DNA from 2 places in the Niveispirillum fermenti genome. Region 2 is predicted to be linked to the other one. Evidence: predicted binding sites of a transcription regulator. Region 2 holds the regulator's gene; the other holds the start of a gene.
What was found. Region 2 encodes LexA, which represses DNA repair genes until DNA is damaged. Its sites were predicted from a motif close to ATGTTCTANTTTGGTTC; they were not measured.

Region 1: ABC728_RS23645 (PA0069 family radical SAM protein) is a predicted target of LexA. The motif match lies at 2,484-2,500, and genes of this name have one in related genera.

What each region holds. Positions count from the first base shown of each region.
Region 1 is NZ_CP156681.1:2,680,914-2,685,145, forward strand. It holds gene ABC728_RS23630 (nicotinate-nucleotide adenylyltransferase) at 1-358, shown strand, start outside; gene rsfS (ribosome silencing factor) at 371-811, shown strand; gene rlmH (23S rRNA (pseudouridine(1915)-N(3))-methyltransferase RlmH) at 811-1,269, shown strand; gene ABC728_RS23645 (PA0069 family radical SAM protein) at 1,390-2,466, opposite strand; gene ABC728_RS23650 (LysR family transcriptional regulator) at 2,820-3,713, opposite strand; gene ABC728_RS23655 (SDR family oxidoreductase) at 3,819-4,232, shown strand, end outside.
Region 2 is NZ_CP156678.1:164,504-168,735, reverse strand. It holds gene ABC728_RS00715 (methyl-accepting chemotaxis protein) at 18-1,697, opposite strand; gene lexA (transcriptional repressor LexA) at 2,067-2,801, shown strand; gene ABC728_RS00705 (hypothetical protein) at 2,906-3,136, shown strand; gene ABC728_RS00700 (DUF6065 family protein) at 3,390-4,124, opposite strand; gene ABC728_RS00695 (DUF2336 domain-containing protein) at 4,140-4,232, opposite strand, start outside.

The sequences.
Region 1 (4,232 bases), on a different replicon from region 2:
CACCCGCTTCACGGTGGACACGCTGGCCGCGCTGAAGACCCGTTTTCCGGCCACCCGCTTCGTCTGGCTGATGGGGGCCGACAATCTGGTCCAGGTGCCGCGCTGGCGGTCCTGGACCCGGATATTCACCACGGTGCCGGTTGCAGTCTTCCCCAGACATCCCTATTCTACGCAGGCGCTGGGCGGCAAGGCTTCCCGGCGATTTGCCGCTATGCGTGTCGATGCGCGGCGGGCGCCCGGTCTGGCCGACCTGCCGCCGCCCGCCTGGGTCTTCCTGGAAGCCCCGCTGCATCCCGCATCGGCAACGGCCATCCGGCAACAACGGGCGGCCGGGACCCAGGCAGTTGAGACCCGCTAAGGATTGATGTAGGTGACCCAGATCGTGAGTGCAGAAAATACCCCGCAGCCGGTGGCCGGCGCCGTTGCCGCCCAAGACATGCCGGAGCGCACCCTTGAACTGATCCTGTCCGTACTGGACGAGGACAAGGCCGAGGACACGATCACCATCGACCTGCGCGGCAAGACCAGCATGGCCGACTATCTGGTCGTCACGACGGGCCGGTCGGCCCGCCAGGTGGGCGCCATGGCCGACCATCTGGTGCGCCGCCTGCGCGACCTGGGCATCCATGCCGGCAATCCGGAAGGCTATCCTCAGTGCGACTGGGTGCTGGTCGATGGCGGCGACGTGATCGTGCATCTGTTCCGGCCGGAAGTGCGCGCCTTCTATTGCATCGAAAAGATGTGGGGCGTGGAGCCGCCGGCCTCGCTGAAGGCGCTGACGGCCGGGTTCGACGGCGGGCCGGCGCAGTAATGCGCCTCTGGCTGGCCGCCGTCGGCAAGGCAAGACCTGGCCCTGCCCGCGACCTGTTCGAGGAATACAAGGCCCGGATCGCGTGGCCCTTCACCCTGCGCGAGGTGGAAAGCCGCAAGCGGCTGGAAGGGGACGAGTTGAAGCGGGCAGAGGCCGAGCTTCTGCTGGCCGCCCTTCCCGCCGGCGCCACGCTGGTGGCGCTGGACGAGCGCGGGCGCATGATGGGATCGGAGGATTTCGCCGCCCGCATGGGCCAGTGGCGCGATGCCGCCGTAGGGGATCTGGCTTTCGTGATCGGGGGGGCGGACGGGCTGGATGCCGGCATCCGGCAAAGGGCCGCCCTGGTGCTGGCCTTCAGCCCCATGACATGGCCGCACATGATGGTGCGCGGCATGCTGGCCGAACAGCTCTACCGCGCCCAGCAGATCCTGGCCGGTCATCCCTACCACCGCGCCTGATACGCGCGCATGGGCGCTCAACACGCCAATCAGGTGGCGGATGAGGAGTTCCACCTGCCGCCGTTGGCATGACAGTCCGCCTGCCACTCTTCCCGTCCAGGCACAAGGGCGCCGGGCCATTCAGAAAAGCTGAAGCTGGTCACCCACCGCCGGTGGCACACGGAAGCGGGAACAGTCCATGTCCCAGCGGCGGGCATTCAGACCCAACCGCCTCGCCGCCAGCCTGAACCGCTGACGCAACAGTTCGGCATAGGGGCCCGTCCCCTTCATGCGGGTTCCGAATGCGGACCGGTAGAGCGCGCCGTCACGGGACTGCCGGATCAGGGACAGTACCCGTTCTGCCCGGTCCGGATAATGCGCCCGCAGCCATTCCTCGAACAGTCCGGCAATTTCCAATGGCAGGCGCAGCAGGATGTAGCTGGCGCCACCGGCCCCCGCCCCGGCTGCCGCTTCCATGATGTCTTCCAACTCATGATCATTCAGGGCCGGGATCATCGGACTGGCCAGGACGGTCACGGGGATGCCGGCCGCCGCCAGGGTGCGCATGGTCTCCAGCCGCCGCCCCGGCGTGCTGGCCCGCGGCTCCATGCGACGCGCCAGATCACGGTCCAGCGTCGTCACGGAAAGGGCGACGCGCGCCAGCCCCATGGCCGCCATAGGGGCCAGGATGTCGATATCACGGGTGACCAGCGCCGATTTCGTGATGATGCCGACGGGCTGGTTGAAATCGCGGCAAACCTCCAGGATCTGGCGGGTGATGCCTTCTTCCCGCTCGATCGGCTGATAAGGATCGGTGTTGGCCCCCAAAGCCAGCGGCTGACAGCGGTAGGAGCGGGACCGCAGTTCCCGCGCCAGCAAGGCCGCCCCGTCGCGCTTTGCGAACAGCCGCGTTTCAAAATCCAGGCCCGGTGACAGGCCCAGATAGGCATGCGTCGGCCGCGCAAAGCAATAGACGCAGCCATGCTCGCAACCGCGATAGGGGTTCAGGGAGAAATCGAACGGGACATCGGGGGATTCATTGCTGTTGATCACGCGGCGCGCATCGTCGGGCAGGACGGTCGTGCGCAGCGGCGGCTCCGGCTCATGCGCGCGCGACCAGCCATCATCCACCAGCACCCGCTTTTCCCGCTCGAACCGGGAGCTTTCGTTGCTGACCGCAGCGCGCCCCTTGACCGGCGTGCCCTGCAACTCATCCATCCGGCACCCCCATTTAAGAACATAAAGTGAACATATCAGATAGCCGGCGGGAGCGCCAGGGGCCCCGTGGCGAGCGGCCCGCCTCCACAGCAGGGCGACAGCACCACCGGCCCGCTGCCGCCAGGTCTTGATGATATTGCGGAGAAATCGCCAGCCGGACCCTCCAAGATGGAGACACGGGCGAATGGCCGGCATAGTGAACCCGGTTGGCAGTTCCCGCGATGAAAACGGTCGCGGACTGTCATCTGCACGGCGTCGTTATCCGCACCGAAACGATCGGTGTTGGCTGAAGAAGGCTGCTGCCGTCCCGCAAGGGATCAGGTTCGGGTGTCAAGCGATATTGGGCCAAGCCCTCACACGGCCCTGCGAGCCCGAAGCGTCTGCTTGAACAATTCGAAGGCCGTCGTACCCCGCCGAGCGGGGTAATAGAGATGGTAGCCGGCGAACGGCTCGCACCAGGGTTCCAGCAGGCGGATGAGACGACCATCGGCCATCGGCGCGGCAACCAGATCCTCCAGAACGTAGAGGATGCCGAAACCCTCCAGGGCGGCAGCCACCAGCAGGTCAGCGTCGTTGAACACCGGCCCGCGCCCCGGGCTGATCTTCATCGCATGACCGTTGCGTTCGAACGACCAGCAAGACAGCTCGCCATACGCATCGCGGTAGGCGATACAGCGATGCGCCACCAGATCGGCCGGCTCCTTCGGCGCCGGATGGTCGTTGAGATAGCCGGGGGCGGCCACAACCGCAACGCGAAGCGGCGGGCCGACGGCCATCGCGATCATGTCCTTCTCCAGCCGCTCACCAAGCCGGATACCCGCATCGTAGCGGCCCGCGACGACATCGGTCATCCCGCTCTCCACGCACACCTCCACCTCGATGCCGGGGTGGAGGCGCATGAAGGCGGGCAGCATCGGCCACAGCACTGTATCGGCTGCATGTTTGCCTGTCGTGATCCGGACGGTGCCGATCGCGGCGCCTCGTGCCTGTGACAGCGCCTCGATCTCCTCGTCCAGCCCGGCCAGTGCCGGCGACAGGGTGGCAAGCAGGCGCTCGCCGGCAGCGGTCGGGGCGACGCTTCGCGTCGTGCGGGAAAGCAGACGAAACCCGAGTTGGCTCTCCAGCCGCTTCATGGTCTGGCTCAATGCCGACTGCGTGACGCCGAGACGCCGCGCGGCACGTGTGAAGCTGCGGTCGGAGGCGATTGCCGCGAAAACGGCGAGGTCGCCGAGCTGATCCGGACGCATTGATAAATCCTGCTACTTGGGCCCATTACTTATTAGCCAATTATCTTGATCAATTAGCATAGCTACATGACCCTCGACAGTGGAAGAAGGAGCGAGGAGCAGGCCATGGGCAAGATCTGGCTGGTGACGGGCGCAAGCCGGGGGCTTGGACGCGAGATTGTGCGGGCGGCACTCGATGCAGGCGACACGGTCGTGGCAACGGCGCGCTCCGCCGATGCAATGCGCGATGCCTTCGGGGGCAAACCCGATCGCCTCCACCCCCTCGCGCTCGATATAACCGATGCCGACGCGGCGAACGCGGTCGCCATAGAGACCACAGAGCGCTTCGGTGCTATCGACGTGCTGGTCAACAATGCCGGCTATGCCGAACTGGGGTTCTTTGAGACCTTCACCGATGAGGCGGTGCGGCGCCAGTTCGAGGTCAATCTGTTCGGCACGATGAACGTCGCGCGCGCCGTGGTTCCTCAGATGCGCGCACAGCGCTCAGGGCTAATCGTCACCATCTCGTCGGTCAGCGGG
Region 2 (4,232 bases):
GCGCTCCGGCCGCCGGGTCAGGCCCCGATACGGGCTGCTTCGGCGGCAGCGCGTTGCATGCTGGTCGACATGTCGCCGGCAACAGCGCTCTGCTGCGACACGGCGGCGGCGATGGAACTGACATAGTCGCTGACCTGGCTGATGGCGCCATGGATACTGTCGAGCGTCTGCACGACCTCCGTCGCCGTCTCCCGCAGGCTGCCGATATCATCATTGATACGGTCGGTGGCGGCGCGGGCCTGGTTGGCCAGGTTCTTCACCTCCTGCGCGACGACGGCGAAACCCTTTCCGGCCTCCCCGGCGCGCGCGGCTTCGATGGAGGCGTTCAGGGCCAGCAGGTTGATCTGTCCCGTGATGCCGGAGATCAGGTTCACGATCTCGACCATGCTGTCGGACAGCGAACTGAGGCGTGCCGTCACGGCACCGGCCGCGTCGACGCGGCGGTTGGCCGATTCGGCCTCGTCGCGGGAACGGGCCATGTTGTGAGCGATCTCGCGGATCGAAGCGTTCATCTGCTCCGCGCCGGCGGCAACATTCTCCATCATGCTGCGCACATGTTCGCTGCGCTGACGGGCCAGCACCTGCCGCGTCACGTCGCTGGCATATTTCACGACCTTGTAGGGCTTGCCATTCAAATCCAGGACGGGATTGTAGGAGGCCTGAATCCAGACTTCCTGCCCGTTGCGGCCGATGCGCCGATATTCGCCGGCCTGATATTCACCGCGGCCCAGCCGTTCCCAGAACTGGCGATAGGGGGCGCTGTCGCGCTCCTCCTCCGGCATGAACATGCGGTGATGCCGGCCCTGGATCTCCTCCAGCCGGTATCCCAGCGTGTCGAGGAAATTAGCATTGGCCGTGATGATCGTGCCATCGAGGTTGAAGGCGATGACCGCCTGGCTTTTGCTGATGGCCTGGATCTGGCTTTCGAAATCGGCCGTGCGGCGCTTCTGTTCCGTGATGTCGGTGGCGAATTTCACCACTTTCTCCACCCGCCCGTCCTCGTCGAGGATAGGGGTGTAGGTGGCCTGGATCCAGATGTCGTGCCCATCCTTGCGCACGCGCCGGAACTCCCCGCCATTATGTTCCCCGGCGGCCAGTTGCCGCCAGAACTGGAGATAGGCGGTGCTCTCCCGCTCCTCCGCGGGAACGAACATGCGGTGATGCCGGCCCTGGATCTCCTCCAGCCGGTATCCCAGCGCGGACAGGAAATTTTCGTTCGCCGTCATGATCTCGCCGCTGGACGTGAACTCGATCACGGCTTGTGACCGGCCGATGGCGGCCACCTTGGCGGCGAGATCATTTCGCAGGTGGATGGTTTCCGTAATGTCTGTCGCCAGCTTCACGACCCGGACCACCTGACCTGCCCGGTTGAAGACAGGATTATATGTGGCGCGGATCCAAATTTCCCGACCTTCACGGGTGACCCGGCGGAAAACGCCGGTCTGGAATTTGCCCTGCTTCAGCGTATTCCAGAAATCGCGATATCCTTCACTTGCATGTTCTTTGGGAAGAACGAAAATTTTATGGTGTTTCCCAATAATATCTTCACGATGATAGCCGAGAGATGTCAGGAAGTTCTCGTTTGCATCTAGTATATATCCGTTAATATCAAATTCAATGACACATTGAGAGCGATCGATAGCATCCCTTAAAGCGGAAAGTCGACGGGTTTCCTGAGAAGGCTTAAAAATACGCACCGGCAATTTCCTTATTGGAAAATTAGCTATATAAATATTTATAATGATTTTGATGGTGCTGCCACCTATCCTTTCGTATATGTGGTTTCCGGGATGTTTTCTCTAAGAAATTTTTAAATGTGCATGTTATGTCAGGTGAAACTTGATGAATACCTATCCAACATCCATAGGCCGAATGTTATAAGTACATTTTTGGTGTGGCTATATCCCCCTATAGTGGTGTCGGCGGGACGGATTGCGTGCTGATGGACATTGTGAAAGCACGAACCAAAATAGAACATTGATTGACGTTCCGGGATTGTTCTATAGTCGGACCGTATCATGCCGCTGCGTGGATGGGCGACGGGCGGTTGCGGTCAAGGGGATGCCATGCTGACGCGCAAGCAACAGGAACTGCTGTTCTTCATCAATGAGCGGCTGGAACAGGGTGGGGTCTCCCCTTCCTTCGATGAAATGAAGGATGCGCTGGGCCTGAAATCGAAATCGGGCATCCACCGGCTGATCACAGGGCTGGAGGAGCGGGGCTTCATCCGCCGCCTGCCGCATCGCGCCCGCGCGCTGGAGGTGCTGCGCCTGCCGGAGAAGCCGGCGGCCAAGGCCCGCCCGGCCGCCGCACCGGCGTCACAGCCGCCGGCGGATGTGACGCCGCGGTTCAAGCCCAATGTCATCAAGGGAGATTTCCGGGGCGCCCTGCCGGGGCGTCCGGCCAGCAACGACGCCGAAGCCGTGGCCCTGCCGCTTTACGGCCGGATCGCCGCCGGCCTGCCGATCGAGGCGATGCGCGACAGTTCGGTGACGATCGACATTCCCGCCAGCATGGTGGCGACGGGCGATCATTACGCGCTGGAAGTCGCCGGTGACAGCATGGTGGATGCCGGCATCCTGGATGGCGACACGGTGATCATCCAGCGCTGCGAGACGGCGGAGAATGGCGTGATCGTCGTGGCGCTGGTGGATGGGCAGGAGGTGACGCTGAAGCGCCTGCGCCGCAAGGGGAATTCCATCGCGCTGGAACCTGCGAACCCCAATTACGAAACGCGCGTGTTCGGGGCCGACCGGGTCAATGTGCAGGGCCGGCTGGTCGGGTTGATCCGCCGGTATTGACGGCGGCCACTGCCGCAATCGCGACACGGACATGCCGCGCTTTTGCCCGGACCGGGTGCCAGGGTGCCAGTCATCGAAACGGTTTGAAAGATGGCTGGTCACCCATGTCCGCCCTGTCGTCCGTCGCGGCGCGTGCGCTGCTGTTGCTGGTGCCGCTGTCGTTGGCCATGTCGGGCTGTGCCAGCCCCTGTGACCGTATCAATGCCGAAATGCGCCAGTTGAACGCCGATACCATCCGCGACCCGACCATGGCGGGTGACGGGCGCTATCTGTCCCGGTTTCAGGAACTGGCGGCGCAGTCGGTGGAACGGGGGTGTCTGGGGCCGGAACGCTGACGACCGGCAGGGTGCCGGCCGTCACAGCCGGGCCGGGGGGCGGGGATGGATCGCCATGCGGTGGCGGGCGCCGCAGCACCGGCCGCAGCACCACTCGTGCGGCGTAGCCAAGCCATTGGCATGTTGGCGCCCGGCATGTTGGCGCCGGCGCTTGAATGCGGTGATCGGAACCAACAAGGTCCGATCACCGCAGAATGGGAATGGTATGAACGGGCGCCACCGGCGCGGTGAATGAGTACGACCCGGATCAGGCTCAGCGCTTGTCCACGAAGCCGGGGGGCCGCAGCTTGACCAGATGGTCGGGGTCGGCCGGGCTGCCGTCCGGCAACAGCCCCAGATAATAGCTTTTCTGCCATTTGGCTGTGCGGGCGTCCGATCCGGGCTGGCTCAACTCCTCATTGAAGCGGGTGCGGCCCTGGGCCCAATCCTCGAACCGCCGGGCCAGTTCGGGATCGTCCGACAGGTTGCGGATTTCCGGTTCCACGCTTTCCAGCAGGCGGCGCTGCACGGGGAAGATCGTGCAGAAAGGTTCCATGGCGTCGAACCGGACGGTCCGGCCCGGCGCCGTGAATTTCCAGTTCATGGTGAAGCTGTAGGGTGCCCAATCCGTCTCGATGATGCCCGACAGGGCGGAAATACCATCCTTGGGCCGGTTCACGGGGCCCTGCGCGCACAGGCTCCACCCCGGCTCGGTGCGGAACACGGCTTCGATATGGAAGGTCAGCACACCGGAGCCGAAATGGCTGATGGCCGGGGCCGTCGTGCCGGGATCGGGCGTGATGCTGATGCTGTCGATACCGCTTCCGCCATCCCAATGGGCCGTGAAGCCACTGCGGTTCAGCAGTTCCCAGCCATGGGCATTGGCGATGTTGAGCGGCAGGCAGCGATAGGCATAGGCCTGCGGGGTGCCGTCCATCCAGTCGCGCGTGGCCGGTGCCGGACGGATCAGGGGCGGATCGCCATGAATGGCATAGCAGATCAGCTTCATGTGGGACCGGGGCCCTTATGCCCGGATCGGATTCAGGATGGCACCGACATCGATGCCGGGCTGGTCGGAAATCTGCATCAGCAACTCGTCCACCTCCCGTTCCGCGGT